4 regions of the Paenibacillus sp. FSL H8-0282 genome follow, and region 3 is predicted to be linked to each of the others. Evidence: riboswitches for the same ligand, from Rfam matches in the RefSeq annotation. Region 3 holds a riboswitch; each other region holds the start of a gene.

The links. A riboswitch is a leader RNA that binds a small molecule or an ion and turns the genes downstream of it on or off. The one in region 3 is predicted to bind cyclic di-GMP.
Region 1: it holds a riboswitch for cyclic di-GMP, as region 3 does, so the genes downstream of both, NST94_RS10185 (DUF6612 family protein) here and NST94_RS03210 (transglutaminase-like domain-containing protein) in region 3, are expected to answer to the same signal.
Region 2: it holds a riboswitch for cyclic di-GMP, as region 3 does, so the genes downstream of both, NST94_RS01885 (anti-repressor SinI family protein) here and NST94_RS03210 (transglutaminase-like domain-containing protein) in region 3, are expected to answer to the same signal.
Region 4: it holds a riboswitch for cyclic di-GMP, as region 3 does, so the genes downstream of both, NST94_RS02430 (choice-of-anchor A family protein) here and NST94_RS03210 (transglutaminase-like domain-containing protein) in region 3, are expected to answer to the same signal.

Annotation. Positions count from the first base shown of each region.
Region 1 is NZ_CP150146.1:2,362,448-2,367,405, forward strand. It holds gene NST94_RS10170 (Cof-type HAD-IIB family hydrolase) at 1-185, shown strand, start outside; gene NST94_RS10175 (DUF4179 domain-containing protein) at 338-1,951, opposite strand; gene NST94_RS10180 (RNA polymerase sigma factor) at 1,935-2,453, opposite strand; cyclic di-GMP riboswitch class I at 2,657-2,748, shown strand; gene NST94_RS10185 (DUF6612 family protein) at 2,866-3,714, shown strand; gene NST94_RS10190 (NADH-dependent flavin oxidoreductase) at 3,869-4,958, shown strand, end outside.
Region 2 is NZ_CP150146.1:429,927-434,884, reverse strand. It holds gene NST94_RS01900 (signal peptidase I) at 1-466, shown strand, start outside; gene NST94_RS01895 (TasA family protein) at 557-1,165, shown strand; gene NST94_RS01890 (helix-turn-helix domain-containing protein) at 1,335-1,664, shown strand; gene NST94_RS01885 (anti-repressor SinI family protein) at 1,772-1,927, opposite strand; cyclic di-GMP riboswitch class I at 1,955-2,039, opposite strand; gene NST94_RS01880 (2-oxoglutarate dehydrogenase E1 component) at 2,510-4,958, shown strand, end outside.
Region 3 is NZ_CP150146.1:733,292-738,249, forward strand. It holds gene NST94_RS03200 (GtrA family protein) at 1-176, shown strand, start outside; gene NST94_RS03205 (class D sortase) at 279-944, shown strand; cyclic di-GMP riboswitch class I at 1,058-1,140, shown strand; cyclic di-GMP riboswitch class I at 1,215-1,295, shown strand; gene NST94_RS03210 (transglutaminase-like domain-containing protein) at 1,309-2,118, shown strand; rRNA gene NST94_RS03215 (16S ribosomal RNA) at 2,486-4,043, shown strand; rRNA gene NST94_RS03220 (23S ribosomal RNA) at 4,276-4,958, shown strand, end outside.
Region 4 is NZ_CP150146.1:552,052-557,009, reverse strand. It holds gene NST94_RS02430 (choice-of-anchor A family protein) at 1-2,327, opposite strand, end outside; cyclic di-GMP riboswitch class I at 2,436-2,526, opposite strand; gene NST94_RS02425 (hypothetical protein) at 3,022-3,414, shown strand; gene NST94_RS02420 (ASCH domain-containing protein) at 3,614-4,027, opposite strand; gene NST94_RS02415 (kelch repeat-containing protein) at 4,214-4,958, shown strand, end outside.

The DNA of each region.
Region 1 (4,958 bases), 1.6 Mb from region 3:
TTCCGCAAGAGGAAGTTCTTTCGATCGGTAATTATTTTAATGATATTTCTATGCTTACATACGCGGGTATGGGCGTTGCGATGGATAATTCTCCGGTTGAGGTCAAAGCGGCAGCGAATGCTGTCACGGGGTCTAACAACGAGCATGGTGTGCGAGATGCGCTGGTTAAATATTGTTTATCTTAATAATGGAAAGCATAAAGCGGACTTGAGTCCGTTCTATGCTTTTTTTGTTGTGAAGGAAATAAAAGAGATACCTAAACAGAAATGATTTTATCCATAAATAACCCGCCCTTAGGATTAACTAGAAAGGGCGGGACATAGATTAACTTCCTGCATTAAAGTTTAATTTCCTCGTTCCGGCTAGGATCGCTATATTTATAGATACCAGGGTTCAGTTCGATTTTTTCGTCGAAAGGGATATCTTTGTAGCTATCAATATTAGTTCCTGTAGATATCATGCCCTTAGGTGTAATTTCAGGCACCACTTCTTTGCCATTAATCCGTAACGTAGTTTGGTTAACGCTTTTGAAGCCAGAAGATTTGGATGTTGATTCGACAATCAAATTTTCGCCCTCAGTATAGTAAGTGAATTCAATTTTTAACCCATCGACATCAAGTGAAGTGAACTGCTTTTCTTCTTTAGGTTTGTTTATAGTGATCCAATTCTTAGTAGTATCACGTTTCTCAATGACAGCATCCTTTAATATAAGTTTCATTGGAACATCGGACCAGTCGTTATACCATTCCGGAGATTCGAATTGAAAAAAATGCTGGTAGCTTTCGGAAAGATCTCCTTTCAAATTCCAACCCCCAGTGATTGTTTGATCATCTATAACCAACTGAGCGGTATTATAGTGGACAATTCCTTTTTTAAGCGAATCATTTTCATCTATTAGAATTTGGATATCCAAAGGGGTAACCACTAGCTGATCTAAGGTTATACCGGTCTTTTCTTGAAATTCAGGACTGTTATACAGTTTCTTAGTGTAAATCGCCTCACTTGCTTTTTTTCCATCTGCGTTAAAATCGAACTTCCACGTACCTGAAAATCGTTTCGCTTCTTCAATGTAACTAAAATGAAGACTAGCTTCCTTCCAATCTGATTCAGTTATATTGAAAACCTGTTCAATAAATAAATCCGATCCTTCGTTAGGCATGATGGTTGGAATTGCTTCATTCTTTTGACCACCAGTACTAACTACCAAATGTGGATTACCCCGTCCTAAGTCAGATGGTGATGCAGCGACTTTGTAACGGATAATGGTTTGATTGGAAACCTGTCGAACGGATTCGATTTGAATGCTTGGATATTGCTTAACTCCAGTATCGATAGTATCCCCTGCTTGATGATTAGATTGTAAGGGAATATTCTGATCACGGTAAAAAATGAGATTCCGTGCTTCAAACCTGTAGTCCTTTTTATCATCCTTTAATGTATCAGGTGTCTCATATACTCCAATGAGTTTCTGGCTTTCAGGATCGTATTCTAAATAACCGTATACCTTTGCCTTGGCACCGGATTCATTAGTCATGATGTTTTCCTCTGTAGCAAATCCAGTATATTTGGATAGATCAGATTTAGTATCAAGTGATAACAGCATTTTCATTTTTTCTCCATCAGTTACAACACCGTTCAAATTCATTGTTACTCCTGAACTGGAAGTTTGAAGATTATACTGTTGACCGATGCCGTTATTTAATGCATTGCTCACACTTCGACCACCAATTTTATCCCAATTAATCGTCATACTAGCGAATACAGGAATGGCTACAAGTAAGAGGCAAGAGAAGACAATACTGATAGGAATAACCTTTTTATTAGACCTAGGAGTATTCTGGGAGGCATGCAGATTTCTTTGACGTGTATAAGCTTCTTGTTCTATGGCAGTCCACATCAAATCATAATCCGGTCGGGGAATATGTTTATCTTTTTCAATATACAGACTCATTACTATTCAGCTCCTTTAGTTGGGTTCCACCCATTCTATTTAGTATTTTAAGTCCCTTGTTCAGTCTGGATTTTACAGTTCCTTCGGGTATGCTCATAACTTTAGAGATCTCGGGTACAGTCAATTCGTTTATAAAACGAAGGACTACTACCATTCTGATTTTGTCGGGAAGCTGACTGTATAACCCTTGTAATTCTTTTTTAGTTTCCTGTCGATCCAAACGTTTTTCTACAGGGTTTGATTCCTCAGACCTGGATAGTAAATAATTACGTACTTCTTTCATCCACCCCGTCTTACGCCTTTTGATCACACTGTTGCACTCATTCGAAGCAATTCGTAAAATCCAAGCTTTCAAGTTTCTTACCTTCGACTTATCCGCTAATATAACTTTTACAAATACCTCTTGGGAAATATCCTCCGCATCTGCCTGATTTTTCATTAAGTAGTAACAAAAATAATATACTTGTTCTTTATAGAGCTCGAAAATTTCCCGGTCACTCATTTTGCTGCACCCCCTGTCTTTACTGTTCTCATTAATAAGACTTATAAGCGTATGTAATCGTTCATTTTTCATTTTGATTGTAGTATTTCTTCTGAGTATCATAGCGAATTCGAATGGAAGATAAGTCGTTTACAGGTAATTATAACCATGATAAAATTAGCGGTGGGACATGCGTCCGTAATCTATTAAAACTAATTGAATGTCCGCGTTAAAGGTAAAATCATCGAAAGATGATGACACAAAGCCATGGGTCTAAAGCCTTTCGACAGAAGGAAATGATCGCCAGGCCGCCATAGGGATGTCTTATGAAGCATAAAGGATAGCTCTAAGAATATGTAGTCTATTTTGAGCTCTTTTATTATTTCGACCTATACGGCGTTACATTATCGCAAGGGGCCGAAAGGGGAAGTACATGAACAGTTTTTTCAAAACAATAGGTACTAGTTTGGCAGTAGGTGCTTTATTGCTGTCCGGAACGATCGGATGGATGTCTAATCCAGGAGTAGTGTCAGCAGCTACCTCAACAGTAGTAACCGCGGATCAGATGATCAGCAAAGTAACGGCAGCCTCCAAAGCAATAAAGAATTTCCATCTGGATGTGACCAAAAAACAGGATATTCAAAGCGGCGGGGTGCGTATCAGCAACACCAACACTCTGAAGCTGGATATCAACCGTCTGCCGAATTTTGCCGCAGCAGGCACTGTCGCTAGTAGTCTTTTAGAAACATCGTACAGTCTATATGCCAATGACAAGGAGTTTTACTATCTTGTAGACGGAAGTGAACTGATCGATGAATCTGAAGATGAAGGTTACGACGATGACGGGGAGCCAATCGATCCTGATGCACAATATTGGCTTGGACTGGAGAAAACGGAATGGGATGCCTTTTACTCTAAAGGCCAATACGATCCTGTTTCCATGCTTGATTCGGTCAAAAGTTATAAAAAATCCATGAAAGTCAGCACTGCTGGCGCACAAACAGTCTTACAATTCACGGTAACCGATCCGACAGCAGCTAAGGGGATAATCAAACTCTATGACCAGGAGAACCTCTGGGATGGAGAGACAGTTCAACCCAAAAGCGTAACGTGGAAATTATTCGTCAATACTAAGACCTGGCAAACGGAAAAGCTGATAGTCGATCTGAGTTATGTGCTGGTAAGTGATGGAGCCAAAGATACATACACCACGAAAATCGAAGCTAAATATTCCAAAAATAATAAAGGTGCAGCCATTGTAAAACCGGCCGAACTAGAATAATAAGGACGATTCATAACGAGCGAAAAGCGCTGTTCAGCGGAACAGCGCTTTTTGTTGTATCCAACAGCAGTTCTTTATTAGTTGACAAGAATAAATCATTGCTGTAATTTATATGTATGCGCATGTATATAATAATTTATCTAAATATAATTTAATGAAAGTTGGGAAAAAGATGATAGCACTAGACACAGCATTAACTTTTCGCAGAGGGCTGACATTAAAAAACCGAGTGGTTATGGCTCCAATGACCACGCGAATGAGCTTTTATGACGGTGTAGTAACACAAGATGAATTGAAATACTATTCGCTAAGAACGGGCGAAGTAGGTGCGGTCATCACTGCGGCAGCAAATGTACAAGAGGGTGGAAAAGGATGGGAAGGTGAACTTAGTGTTTCCTCCGATGAATTTATTCCTAGCCTCAGCCGATTAGCATCTACTATTAAACGAAATGGAACAAAGGCTATTTTACAGCTATTCCATGCAGGAAGAATGACAGATTCAAAAATATTGCGTGGCGTACAACCCGTTTCCTCCAGCGCCATTGCTGCCGAACGCCCGAATGCAGAAATTCCAAGAGCATTAACAGAAGATGAAATTTTCGGTGTAATTGAGGATTTTAAAAAAGCGACTCAACGTGCTATTCAAGCTGGATTTGACGGGGTAGAAATTCATGGAGCAAACACATATTTAATCCAACAATTCTTCTCTCCACACTCCAACCGTCGTGAAGATCAATGGGGCGGAAGCTTAGAGAAAAGATTTAATTTCATTAACCAATTAGTGGATGCAGTTATTGCTGTCGTTGACAATTCAAAGGTTAAGGATTTTATTGTCGGGTATCGTTTTTCTCCAGAAGAATATGAAGAGCCTGGAATTAAAATCACCGATACCTTTTATCTTATTGATAAATTAGCTGATAAAAAGCTGGATTATCTGCATATTTCATTAGGGGATTTTAAGAAAGTATCTGCATCAGAAGATTTTAAAGAAAAATCAATCCTGCAATATGTACATGAGAAAATCAATGGCCGTGTACCTTTAATTGGGGTAGGAGATATCCGTACCAAACAGGACGCAGAGGACACGTTGACAAATGCTGAATTAGTAGCAGTAGGACGATCTCTTATCATTGATCCTCATTGGACAAGTAAAGTGCTGGAGGGTAAAGAAGATATCATCAGAAGAGTACTTGCTGATCAAGATAGAGAAGAACTCGTAGTAGAGAATGGTATTCTAGAATTCC
Region 2 (4,958 bases), 300 kb from region 3:
GATCAAAACCGTACTCTCAGGATCGATGGAACCAGGAATTCAGACAGGCTCAATTGTCGCATTAAAACCCGGAGGGGATATGAATCGTTTCAAACCAGGCGATGTCATCACCTTTAGGAATGAAGATAATCTGCTCATTACTCACCGGATTGTAGAAGCGACCGTCAATAACGCTACTGGTGAAGCTGTTTATCGCACTAAAGGCGATAACAACGACGCGCCCGACATGAACCCTACCAGTTCTGTGAATGTTGTAGCTCAGTATACCGGGGTCACTGTACCCTATGTCGGTTACGCTATGAATTTCGCGGTTTCCAAAGCTGGAAGTGTAGTCCTCATGATCGTGCCTGGCTTGATGCTTCTGCTCTATGCTCTGTATACCTCTTGGAAGGCTGTAGCTGCATTAGAAAAGAAAAATGCTGCCCTACTGCCAGCCTCACCGCCCCCAACAGAAACACAGCCCTAAGTTGATTGTCCACTTCCGCTTACGAACCGGAAGATACAATATATAAATTTTATAAAAAATTCAAACACAAATTTGAGGAGGAATTTTATTATGGGTATCAAGAAAACATTGGGTCTTGGCGTAGCATCTGCAGCACTGGGTTTATCATTAATCGGCGGAGGAACCTTCGCATACTTTAGCGACACTGCGCAAAGCACAGCTACATTCGCAGCGGGCACGCTCGATCTGAACTCCGACCCTTCTGTCATCGTTAATATTCCTAACCTGAAACCAGGTGATACGGTAACTAAATCCTTCAAATTGAAAAACGATGGTTCGCTGGATATCGGATCTATTATTCTGAATACATCGACTCAAATCACGGATGCTAAAGGAGATAACTACCTGGATTTAGCCGAGTTCATTAAAGTTAAATTCCTTAGAAATAATGATAAAGGAGTACCTATCGTCTCTCCTGAAAATGTAGTTTATGAGACTACACTTGCTGCTTTAAAAAGTCAGCATCCGGATCTCGTAAAAAATACAGGTTGGGATCAACTCTTTACCGAAGCATCCGGTATTAAAGCCGGTACCAACGACAGCTTCTCCGTCCAATTCGAATTTGTGGAAAATAACCAAGATCAAAATATTTTCCAAGGCGATAGCTTAACACTGACTTGGGATTTCGTAGCTAAACAAGGTGCGAAAAAAGACTACTAAGATCAATAAAGTAATTTAATAAAATACTCGAAGAGCAGCAGATCCTGAATCCGGCCACGGATAAGCAGATTGCTGCTCTTCTCTTTACAATAAACTTTGTCCGATTTATTGATATTTGCTATACTAATAACAAAAATTACGGAGGGGCGTCAGCATAGTGCCACAGAATATGGGCCAACGTATCCAGCAGCTCCGCCTAGACAAGGGTTTCTCCCTATCTGAGCTTGCGGACAGAGCAGATGTGGCTAAGTCGTATCTTAGCAACGTGGAGAGAAACATCCAATCCAATCCATCCATCCAGTTTATCGAAAAAATCGCTGACGCGCTTCAGGTATCCATTCATGCCCTACTCTATGGAGAACCCAATGATGCAGAGGAATCACATTTAGATTCGGAATGGTTCCGATTGGTGCAGGAAGCTATGGACTCAGGCATTAGCAAACGCGAATTCAAAGAATTTCTGGACTATCAGAAATGGAAGCTCGATCAAAAGGATTAATACTTCCTACTAATCTGGTACGATCCTCTCTTCTACTAAATCATATCGAAAAAGGACACAGCGAAGAACCGCTGTGCCCTTTTTCGATATGTAACCCCTCTAATGTATTACTGCACGATCTGCACAGTTTTCTCATGAAAGAACTGGCGAATTTCATCTGCCTTAATGCCAGCCTTCTTAGCTGCTAATAATAAATGTACCCACTCTTGATCCAGATCAATAAACTGCTGTTCTCTGTTGCTACCCTGGTTGGACTTTTCCAAAAAATCTCCCCCTAAGATTTTACGTCCCCAGGCAATCCGGCTGTCATAGTATCTCTACCTTAGACCCGCGACTTTGTGCCCCTGCCTTTCGGCAAGTTTACCTTTTACTGGACCCTTTTCACGAAAGGATCTACTTAAAAAACTATAAAATTACTATCTGCAATAACATTATACAAAAAGAAAGCGGAAAAGTGTGTCGATTCCTGGTTACTTTCTATTTTAAAAACGAAAAATAAAAGATTTTTTTTCAAAGATCTTGTCCGATTATCACGATACTCGTCCGTTACATAAAATAAATTGTACTAGCAAAATAAATATTTACTGACCTAATAGTTAAAAATAAGGATAATAGAATCATTTTAATAGGCCTTTAGAATGGGTAATGAGAAGAAACACCCTTCTTTTCATTAGAACAAGCTAACCCATACCATTTTGCGAACGTATTGGACGAAAGAATGAATTGATTACAGTGGCCGAAAGTAGCACAATAAGATGAGAAATGAAACCGCAATCATCACAGCTCCAGTAAGCGTTGACACAAAATGTCACGTATGGAGTTCATCCGTTAAGGAGGATGTATTCATGGCAGCCAAAGAGCCCTATAACGAATCCATTTGGAGTAAGTATTACGGACCCAATTTAGGCTACATTCAAGAAAGATATGAACAGTTTGTGAAAGATCCCTCCACCGTAGAAAATAATTATCGCGAGCTTTTTACAAATTCGGGACCTCCTCCCCTAACTCCGGATAGCGAACCGGCTCCTCAGCCGCGCATCTCGGGAGACACCGAATGGCTTAGAAAAGCAGTAAGAGCTTCCAAGCTAATCGCCAATATTCGTATATATGGCCATATGGCCGCTGAAATTGATCCGCTGGTACGCGATCAGAATCCCATGGCAAAATATCTTGAGCTTGAAACCTATGGGCTGACCCGCGAAGACCTGATCGCACTGCCTGCCACGCTTATATGGGAAAATGCGCCGAATGATGTGCATACCGGATGGGATGCCGTGCAACGTATGCGTCAGGCATACACCAAGACCATCGCCTATGAATTCGGGCATGTGCATGAAGAAAAAGAACTGCAATGGCTAAATAGACAGGCAGAATCCACCAGCTCACCAGCACCCCTAAATAATACAGAACGCAAAGAGCTCCTGAACCGCCTGATTCAGGTAGAGCAATTTGAAACCTTCCTCCACAAGACTTTTGTAGGTCAGAAGCGTTTCAGTCTTGAAGGCAATGATGCTCTTGTGCCGATGTTAGATGAAATCGTACGTGCTGCTGCACATGACGGTGCGGAGCATATTTTGATGGGCATGGCGCATCGCGGCCGCCTCAACGTTCTTGCACATATTTTGGGCAAACCTTATGATATCATATTTTCAGAGTTTCATCATTCTCCGAACAAGGAGCTTTTCCCTTCCGAAGGCTCCACAGGCATTAACTATGGTTGGACAGGTGATGTGAAATACCATCTCGGTGCAGACCGTGCTGTCCGTGAAGGAGAAACCGTACGCACAAGAATAACACTAGCGAATAACCCAAGTCACTTGGAATTCGTCAATCCTGTCGTGGAAGGTTTCACTCGTGCCGCACAAGAAGATCGGAGCACTGCAGGACTGCCGAAGATTGATACCAGTAAAGCTATGGCGGTGCTGATGCATGGCGATGCTGCTTTTCCAGGTGAAGGCATTGTTGCAGAAACGCTTAATATCGGCAAACTTCAAGGTTATCAAAATGGTGGGACGATCCATATCATTGTTAATAACCGAATTGGTTTTACGACTGAAAGTGAAGATTCCCGTTCTACGCATTATGCGAGTGACATCGCCAAAGGGTATGAAATCCCAATAGTCCATGTCAACGCTGATGACCCAGAGGCCTGCGTAGCAGCTGTACGTTTAGCTAGCGCATACCGCCATCAATTCAAAAAAGATTTCGTAATTGATCTCATCGGCTACCGCCGTCATGGTCACAACGAAATGGATGATCCTGAAACCACACAACCTATTGTCTACGGTAAGGTTCGCAATCATCCAACCGTCTACAAGGTTTATGCAGAGAGACTGAAAAACGAAAAGGTTCTTACCGCCGAAGACGTACAAAAGATGAATGCTGAAGCAGAAAGCGTATTGCAGCGTGCGTACGATAATATGAAGGAAGGCAATCATAAGAAAAAAGAACCCAAAGCCTTCATTCCTCTACAAACGGACCGCGCAGCGGCAAACACTACAGCGGTATCCATCTCCAGCCTGCAGGAGATCAATCGTGAACTGTTGACGGTTCCTGCTGGATTCCAGGTTTACCCGAAGCTGGAGCGCATTTTACAACGTCGTAAAGATGCACTGAATGAGGGTCAAAAGGTCGACTGGGCACTGGCTGAAACATTAGCCTTCGCTACCATTCTGAAAAATGGAACGCCCATCCGACTGAGCGGTCAAGATGCCCAGCGCGGAACCTTCGCACATCGCCATCTGGTGCTGCACGACAGTAAAACAGGAGATTTATTCTCTCCGCTGCATCAGCTAAGCGATTCCCGTGCCTCCTTTGGCGTATACAACAGTCCATTGTCAGAGGCATCAGTATTAGGCTTTGAATATGGTTATAATGTGTTTGCACCGGAAACCTTCGTAATCTGGGAAGCACAGTATGGTGATTTCGCCAATGCGGGTCAGGTTATTTTTGACCAGTTCATTGCCGCTGGACGCGCCAAATGGACACAGCGCAGCAATCTCGTCATCATGCTGCCGCATGGCTACGAAGGACAGGGACCTGAGCACTCCAGCGGTAGGCTGGAACGGTTCTTGCAGCTATCCGCTGAGGAGAACTGGACGGTCGCTAACCTGACTACCGCTTCGCAATATTTCCATCTGCTGCGGCGCCAAGCAGCGTTATGCGGGCAGGAAGATGCTAGACCGCTAGTCATTATGACGCCGAAAAGTCTCATTCGGAATACGCGCAGCACTTCTGCCGGAACCGAGCTGGCTTCAGGACAATTCAAGCCTGTATTAGCTGAATCTTTGCTTG
Region 3 (4,958 bases):
ACCGCGTGCAGCTGGTCAAGTTTATCGTGCTGAATCTGGTAGTGCTCGGAATATCACTGCTGCTAATGCATCTGTTGACAGACAAACTAGGTATTCAAGTCTTGATCTCCAAGGTGCTGGTTACCTTTATCACGGTGATCATCAATTTCTTTGGAAGTCGTAAATGGGTATTTTAAACATTAATTTCAGGCAGAAGGAGTTGCTATGCTTAAAGGCAAGTAGCTTTTTCTGCTTGATTTGTATATAACCATAGAAACAATATACGGAGGCGAATAACATTGCGTAAATTCTCCTATCTACTCATACTGGCTGGGATACTTATCATGTTATATCCGACAGCTAACGAATGGTACAACGACAGGCAGCAGGAGAAGTTATTAGAAACGGCTGAACTAAGCACTGCCGATAGTACTCCCCAGTCAGATCTGAGGAGCAGGTATGCTGAAGTTACTCAGCTGTTAGCAGAGGAATCGGTTCTGGATGCCCAAGCACAGCCCCAACCCCAAGAGACAGAAAAGCCTGAACCGGAGATTGAAGTCGGTGGCAAAGTAATCGCACTAATTGAAATCGATAAGATTGATTTGAAGCTGCCTGTATTAGAAGGGGCTACAAAAGCTAATATGAAACATGCTGCAGCCCATATGAAAGAAACGGCACCCCTTGGAGAGATCGGGAATGCTGCAATCGCGGCGCATCGGGCTCGAACTACGGGTCGTTTGTTTAACAGATTGAATGAGGTTGTTGTGGGGGATGTTATCACGGTAAAGACTAGTGATCAGGTGTTTAACTATGAGGTATACGATATTTCTGTTGTAGATCCGAGTGATGTCTCCGTTCTTGACGGGAATGACAAGGATAAGATTCTTACTCTGATTACATGTGATCCGCTAGTGAATCCAACGCATCGTCTGATTGTTCATGCCAAATTAACAAAAGGAGAATAGTGAATGACAAGAAAACACAAATACCGGGAGATATTTATAAAATAATGGGTAATCTAGTAAATTAGGTCTTGTTCACAACTATAAATATGATAGTATTATACTATGAAAGCTAAACACGATAACGGCAAACCTTCCGAAAGGTAGGGACGCAAAGCTAAAGGGCCTTTTCCCGAAAGGATGGCAGCCAGCTACCGAATGAAGAGGCTTTTTTTGTTTGTTTCAAATGGATTCTATCAATTATATCTAGTAAAGCTAGAACAGATAGAGCTTATACGATAACGGCAAACCTATCGAAAGGTAGGGACGCAAAGCTAAAGGGCCTTCCCGAAAGGATGGCAGCCAGCTACCGAAAGGAGTTTTATCCGTGAAAAAGGTTTATTTTATGCTGGTGGCGTTGTTCGTCCTAATGACTTCAGTTCCGGTAAGTACAGCTCAAGCTGCAAGTGCAGATGCCAGCTGGTTGATTACATCCAAAGTGGCTCAAGGTGTTATTGGTATTAACTATGATATTCCGAAAGATAAAAGAATCAAACTCATGATCACCAAAGATAACAGCAGCTATACATATAACTTGTATGCTTCTGGACAAGCTGAGGACTTCCCTTTGCAACAAGGAAATGGGACTTATAAGGTTTCTGTTCTGGAGAATACAACCGGCAATAAATACAAAGCGTTATATTCCGAAGTAGTAGACGTAACCATGAGTGACTCGAATTCCGTATATTTGGGCTCCGTACAGAATGTGAAATGGAGTTCTTCTGATAAAGCGATTGTCAAAGCTAAACAATTAGTACAAGGCAAAACAACAGACGAAGAGAAAGTTAAAGCGATCTATAACTATGTAGTTGCGAATGTACAATATGATTACTCTCTTGCTAATAGTGTAACTACTGATTATATTCCAAGCATCGATAAGACATTGACTACTAAAAAAGGGATTTGCTATGATTACGCTTCTCTTTTTGCCGCAATGCTGCGGAGTGTAGATGTTCCTGCTAAGTTGGTAATGGGGAATACAAGCTACGTTACGCAATATCATGCCTGGAACGAAGTGTTGCTTAATGGGAAGTGGGTTACCATTGATACTACAGTGGATGCAGGACTTTCAAAGAGTGATAAGAAAACCGATTTAATTAAAGCCTCAAGCAAATATACTGCGGCAAAATACTATTAAGTTCGTCGCTAGAAACATAACTCTATTAAATAAACAACTAGCTTAATTATTTAGCTAGTTGTTTATTTTTATATTAGGGGTTGCTTTTCTATTAATAGTTGGGGTATTATAGGTAAGCGTTGTTAGACAGCGTACAGGCGATACAGACGAGGCTGATAAAAAGCTTCGAAAAATAAAACTTGCATTTCTGAAAACAACATGATATATTATAAGAGTTGCTGCTGAGACATTAAATGGCGCCAACGAGAACTTGATCTTTGAAAACTGAACAACGAGTGAGTAGGAAATCACGTAAGTGAAATCCAAAACTAGAGAATTAATTTTCTCGTCAGATGTTTCAAAATGAGCATATCGCTCTTTTCAATACTAATTGGAGAGTTTGATCCTGGCTCAGGACGAACGCTGGCGGCGTGCCTAATACATGCAAGTCGAGCGGAGTCACTTTGAAAGCTTGCTTTCAAAGTGACTTAGCGGCGGACGGGTGAGTAACACGTAGGCAACCTGCCCTTCAGACTGGGATAACTACCGGAAACGGTAGCTAATACCGGATAATTTCTTTTTTCTCCTGAGAGAAGAATGAAAGACGGAGCAATCTGTCACTGAGGGATGGGCCTGCGGCGCATTAGCTAGTTGGTGGGGTAACGGCCCACCAAGGCGACGATGCGTAGCCGACCTGAGAGGGTGAACGGCCACACTGGGACTGAGACACGGCCCAGACTCCTACGGGAGGCAGCAGTAGGGAATCTTCCGCAATGGGCGAAAGCCTGACGGAGCAACGCCGCGTGAGTGATGAAGGTTTTCGGATCGTAAAGCTCTGTTGCCAGGGAAGAACGTCCGGTAGAGTAACTGCTACCGGAGTGACGGTACCTGAGAAGAAAGCCCCGGCTAACTACGTGCCAGCAGCCGCGGTAATACGTAGGGGGCAAGCGTTGTCCGGAATTATTGGGCGTAAAGCGCGCGCAGGCGGCTATTTAAGTCTGGTGTTTAAACCTTGGGCTCAACCTGAGGTCGCACTGGAAACTGGGTGGCTTGAGTACAGAAGAGGAAAGTGGAATTCCACGTGTAGCGGTGAAATGCGTAGATATGTGGAGGAACACCAGTGGCGAAGGCGACTTTCTGGGCTGTAACTGACGCTGAGGCGCGAAAGCGTGGGGAGCAAACAGGATTAGATACCCTGGTAGTCCACGCCGTAAACGATGAGTGCTAGGTGTTAGGGGTTTCGATACCCTTGGTGCCGAAGTTAACACAGTAAGCACTCCGCCTGGGGAGTACGGTCGCAAGACTGAAACTCAAAGGAATTGACGGGGACCCGCACAAGCAGTGGAGTATGTGGTTTAATTCGAAGCAACGCGAAGAACCTTACCAGGTCTTGACATCCCTCTGAATCCACTAGAGATAGTGGCGGCCTTCGGGACAGAGGAGACAGGTGGTGCATGGTTGTCGTCAGCTCGTGTCGTGAGATGTTGGGTTAAGTCCCGCAACGAGCGCAACCCTTAACTTTAGTTGCCAGCAGGTAATGCTGGGCACTCTAGAGTGACTGCCGGTGACAAACCGGAGGAAGGTGGGGATGACGTCAAATCATCATGCCCCTTATGACCTGGGCTACACACGTACTACAATGGCCGGTACAACGGGAAGCGAAGCCGCGAGGTGGAGCCAATCCCATCAAAGCCGGTCTCAGTTCGGATTGCAGGCTGCAACTCGCCTGCATGAAGTCGGAATTGCTAGTAATCGCGGATCAGCATGCCGCGGTGAATACGTTCCCGGGTCTTGTACACACCGCCCGTCACACCACGAGAGTTTACAACACCCGAAGTCGGTGGGGTAACCCGCAAGGGAGCCAGCCGCCGAAGGTGGGGTAGATGATTGGGGTGAAGTCGTAACAAGGTAGCCGTATCGGAAGGTGCGGCTGGATCACCTCCTTTCTATGGAGAATCGTTCTCTGCAATGAGAACATTCAAATCGGAAGCTCAGCTTCCAAAACTCAGGTTTAGGCCTGTTACTCACTCGTTGCTCAGTTTTGAGAGTTTAAGCTCTCAAGCAAGACTTGATCCTTGAAAACTGGATACCGAAACGAATTTGCGTTTTAGAACATCTTTTAGCAACTTGTGCAAACAAGTAAATGTTATTAGTGAGATTTTTCTTCGGAAGAATCAAGGTTAAGCTAATAAGAGCACACGGAGGATGCCTAGGCGCCAGGAGCCGACGAAGGACGTGGCGAACAACGAAACTGCCTCGGGGAGCTGTAAGCAAGCTTTGATCCGGGGGTGTCCGAATGGGGAAACCCAGCTGTGGTAATTCGCAGTTACTCATTTCTGAATACATAGGAAATGTAGAGGCAGACCAGGGGAACTGAAACATCTAAGTACCCTGAGGAAGAGAAAACAATAGTGATTCCGTCAGTAGCGGCGAGCGAACGCGGAACAGCCTAAACCTAAGAGCTTGCTCTTAGGGGTTGTGGGACGTCTCACATGGAGTTACAAAGGAATATGGTAGGTGAAGAGGTCTGGAAAGGCCCGCGATAGAGGTAAAAGCCCTGTAGCCTAAACTGTATTCTCTCCGAGACGGATCCCGAGTAGTGCGGGGCACGTGAAACCCCGTATGAATCCAGCAGGACCATCTGCTAAGGCTAAATACTACCTGGCGACCGATAGTGAAACAGTACCGTGAGGGAAAGGTGAAAAGCACCCCGGAAGGGGAGTGAAATAGAACCTGAAACCGTGTGCTTACAAAAAGTCAGAGCCCTATTAATGGGTGATGGCGTGCCTTTTGTAGAATGAACCGGCGAGTTACGTTTAACATGCAAGGTTAAGCCGAGAAGGTGGAGCCGCAGCGAAAGC
Region 4 (4,958 bases), 180 kb from region 3:
GGTGTCGACGTTGGTGTTACCTCTGGTGTTACCGTTGGTGTTGGTGTTACCTCTGGTGTTACCGTTGGTGTTGGTGTTACCTCTGGTGTTACCGTTGGTGTTGGTGTTACCTCTGGCGTTACCGTCGGTGTTGGTGTTGCTTCAGGCGTCGGCGTTGGTGTCGGCGTCACTGTCGGCGTCACTGTCGGCGTTGGCGTTGGTGTCGGCGTCGGCGTTGGTGTCGGCGTCGGCGTTGGTGTCGGCGTCGGCGTTGGTGTCGGTGTTGGTGTCACTGTCGGCGTTGGTGTCACTGTCGGCGTCGGCGTTGGTGTCACTGTCGGCGTCGGCGTTGGTGTCACTGTCGGCGTCGGCGTTGGTGTCACTGTCGGCGTCGGCGTTGGTGTCGGTGTTGGCGTTGGCGTTGGTGTCACTGTCGGCGTCGGCGTTGGTGTCACTGTCGGCGTTGGTGTTGGTGTCACTGTCGGCGTCGGTGTCACTGTCGGCGTTGGCGTCACTGTCGGCGTTGGTGTCGGTGTTGGCGTCACTGTCGGCGTTGGTGTCACTGTTGGCGTTGGCGTCGGCGTTGGTGTCACTGTTGGCGTTGGCGTCACTGTCGGCGTTGGTGTCGGTGTTGGCGTCACTGTCGGCGTTGGTGTCGGCGTCGGCGTTGGTGTCGGCGTCGGCGTTGGTGTCGGTGTTGGTGTCACTGTCGGCGTTGGTGTCACTGTCGGCGTCGGCGTTGGTGTCACTGTCGGCGTCGGCGTTGGTGTCACTGTCGGCGTCGGCGTTGGTGTCACTGTCGGCGTCGGCGTTGGTGTCGGTGTTGGCGTTGGCGTTGGTGTCACTGTCGGCGTCGGCGTTGGTGTCACTGTCGGCGTTGGTGTTGGTGTCACTGTCGGCGTCGGTGTCACTGTCGGCGTTGGCGTCACTGTCGGCGTTGGTGTCGGTGTTGGCGTCACTGTCGGCGTTGGTGTCACTGTTGGCGTTGGCGTCGGCGTTGGTGTCACTGTTGGCGTTGGCGTCACTGTCGGCGTTGGTGTCGGTGTTGGCGTCACTGTCGGCGTTGGTGTCGGTGTTGGTGTTGGTGTCACTGTCGGCGTTGGTGTCGGTGTTGGCGTCACTGTCGGCGTTGGTGTCACTGTTGGCGTTGGCGTTGGTGTCACTGTTGGCGTTGGCGTCGGTGTCACTGTCGGCGTTGGCGTCGGCGTTGGCGTCGGTGTCACTGTCGGCGTTGGTGTTGGTGTTGGTGTCACTGTCGGCGTCGGACATGGTGTTGGCGTCGGTGTCGGCGTTGGTGTCACTGTCGGTGTTGGTGTCGGTGTCACTGTCGGCGTTGGCGTTGGTGTCACTGTTGGTGTCGGCGTCACTGTCGGCGTTGGCGTTGGTGTCACTGTCGGTGTTGGTGTCGGTGTCACTGTCGGCGTTGGCGTTGGTGTCACTGTTGGTGTCGGCGTCACTGTCGGCGTTGGTGTCGGCGTTGGTCCAGGTTCATCACCATCGTATGGATAGTGGTGAAATTCACCACCACCAGTACCTTTGAGTGAAGCCGCCACTAAAGTACCGTTAATCTGACCATTAATAAAATCAACATGAGCATAGGGGGCAAGTATGCTTCCCATTACACCTATGCCTGCCATATCAAGATACGCAGCTTGGCTAAAGTTAAGCAAAATTTTCTTGCTGTTCAACACGTTATTAGGTAGAAATCCGAAGTTTTTCATTTTTACGTTAGAACCATCAATATTAATAATTGCAGTAGATCCTGAAGGAACATTTATTGTAATTCCGTAGGTATTAGAGACGTTATCTCCTGAAACATTAAAAACATTGACCGCAGGATCTGTACCTGTCAGGGTAAGGCTGCCATATTGGTACACTGTTGTTCCATTCGCCGGCAATGCTGCAAGTTCTGCTGATTTGTCCTTCAAAGACTGACCTACGGCTGAAAAGTCAATCGTACTCCCCTGTCTTTTTGCACCACCCTTGAGGAGCGTTACATTCCCTGAAAAATCTCCCCCGTACACGATATTCCCATAAACAGTACCTCCGTTGAAAGTAAGATTCCCTCCAACAACAAGTGTGTCAGTCAGGGAAACCTCTGCTGCGGTCAACCTATCTCCAACACTATAGTTGGTTAAGTTAACGTTACCTCCAGCAGCAAACCTTCCTTCCGTATCCGAAACTGTCGTTATATCCCCTAGAATAAACACGTTGTAGACCGCTGCAATTCCCAATGTAGAAGAACTACTAGCTCCAGCAACTCCAGCTCCCAATGAGGAAAGCCCACTACCTACCGTCAAAATCCCAGCTAATACAAGCGAGAGTAACGGTTTTATTCTTCTTTTCAAATGGCACACCTCCTAAAACTATGATTTATATTAATCAGAATAATTACCAGAAACTCTAAAGGACCTAACAACAAAAAAGACCGCCAAAAAGAAGTGAAATTCCCTTCTCATGGCAGTCGGACGGTCATTGTGCCTTTAAGACACTTTAGACTCCTGGACTTTGCGTCCCGCCCTTTCAGACGGTTTGCTATTATCATGACTATATATATGTATTACACTGCAAGTCCAGAACTGGTAGCTGAAGCATTCTATCCAATAACAGTCTATGACTTTTAATACTTTTGAATTAATAACAGTTTAGCTCCCGACACCCACAATTGTCAATCAATTCCTTTCGATAATTCCCCGCATTAGTACCACACAAAAAAAGCGCCTAAAGGCGCTTCGCATAAGGTTTTTCATTAAATTTTAAAGTAACTGTATATAGCCCAATATGGATATCCATAAGGGAACACTCAGAATTAAACCAAAAAACAATCCACGCTGGAGGCTGCCCTCTTTTTCCATCATAATTCTCCTTTATTTGCGTTCGATACATTAATTTTTATTATTACAATTTTTAATATAATTTATTCTTCGTTATTTAGTTGTGAATTTTATCACATTGGATAAGCTGTTTAGAAATACCATTGATTATTTTTGGAATATCGGGGTAGAATACGAATATACGTTCCTATTAGAGGTGATGAGATTCATGCATAGAGCAGAAAGCAGGGACAACATGCTGGTGAAATCTTATTTATTGCTTCCGATGATTTTATCAGCTTTCGAACGGGACTCCGCCATTTTATCTACACACTTACGAACACCCGCCCCTTATCTGGAGGTGCTTGGAACAGCTGCTGCAGTAGCTACAACAGATCTAAGGGATGTTCGTGCAGAAATGAGAAGACGGGGAATCAAGGTGTATGAGCAAAACAGACTTAATACGGGAATTGAAGCCAAGTATATATGTCGTGGCTATCATGAACGAATGCTGCTGTTGAATGACATTGTTGCGGCTCAGGCTGCCATCCATATGCGCAGATATCTAGGGCTGGATATTTCATCTTTTAAGAGTTACGAAGAACAGTACCAGATTAAGTAAAGCTGTATAGAAGCCGCTGCGCTCTCTCCCCCCAATCAATTAGTGAACAAAAAAATAGGCCTTACCATGGGAGTTGGCAAGACCTGAGAGAGATATACCACAAAACACTGGGGGGTGTTTGGTGTCTCTAATATATACCTCGAACCTGAAAAAAAGCTGATAGGCACATAAAAATTACATTAAAAATATTGTTCGCCGTTCAGAAGTGAGTAGAGTGCTCCCACAAGCTTAGCCGACCTTTAGCTGGAATTGGATGGCTTAATGGATGAACCCCTTCAAGCTTCCAGGCAAACCGTCCTTCACTATAGTCGCCAAAATCATATTCGTTCCCATTGATCCATTCCCTTAAATCCACCTCTGGAGTAACCACATAACATCCCGCGAGCTGACCTGTAGCAATAATAGCTCCTGTCGGCAAATTATTCGCTGTATAGCCATGTTTCGCCAATACTGATTTGTACGGTTCCTGTTCACAAATCTTTTTGTCAATCCTCACTCCGGCATGGATGCCTAACTCGCCGCGGTAGGCTGTTCTCCATGAACGAGTTTCAAACTCTTTTTCACCAAGAGCAATTAAGGTCGCCCAAGGCTGCCGTATTGTTATACACCGCATGATATTTATCCCCTTTGTTTTACATACATTCTTTATACAATAACAAATTATTATTATTATGGAATATAAAAGAATATATTGATTATCTATCACTATATTTCATAAATAGGAATTTATGTTTGGACAATCTTTGATGAGTTAGATAAATTTGTATAGTTATTAATATACATAAGGAGTTGTATTCTTTTGTTAAAAAAAACAACATTACTACTTAGTTCTATAATTCTTATCTTAAGTCTGTTCTCAGCCTTTTCTGTATCCGCTGAAGAAACTGTAAAATGGGAAACAAAAGCTAGTTTGCCCATAAACTTGATGGGATCAGCATCAGCAGAGTTGAATGGAAAGATATATATTTTCGGGGGAGCAAATGGATCAGGAGAGGCAGCTACAGGAACAAGAACAAATAAAACTTACATGTACACTCCAGAAACTAACAAGTGGTCTGAAAGAAAAAGTATGCCCTCTGCTAGAGCCGCAACAACTGCTGCAGTTATAGACGATAAGATATATGTTATTGGAGGTTACTATAGCGGGGGTAGAACCAACGTTGTTGAAATGTACGACCCTATAGCAGACAGTTGGGAAACAAAATCACCATTACAAACTCCTAGATCATGGTCAAGTTCAGCGGTAGTCAATGGGAAAATATACGTTTTTGGTGGATCAAAAGATAGCAGCGGACTTTCATTATTTACCGTCGAGGAATACGATCCATCAACTAATCAATGGACTTTTAAAAATAATATGCCTATTAACCCGAATGGCCCTTTTATCGCTACTGTTAATGATAAAATTTACATTACTGGCGGGACCAATGTTGCAGCAGGTGCTTCAATATTCTTCAAAAATCTTTATGAATATGATCCTGTGTTAGACACATATACTGAAAAAAAGAGTATGCCCACTCAAAGATCCGGTGGTGCCGCAGTTG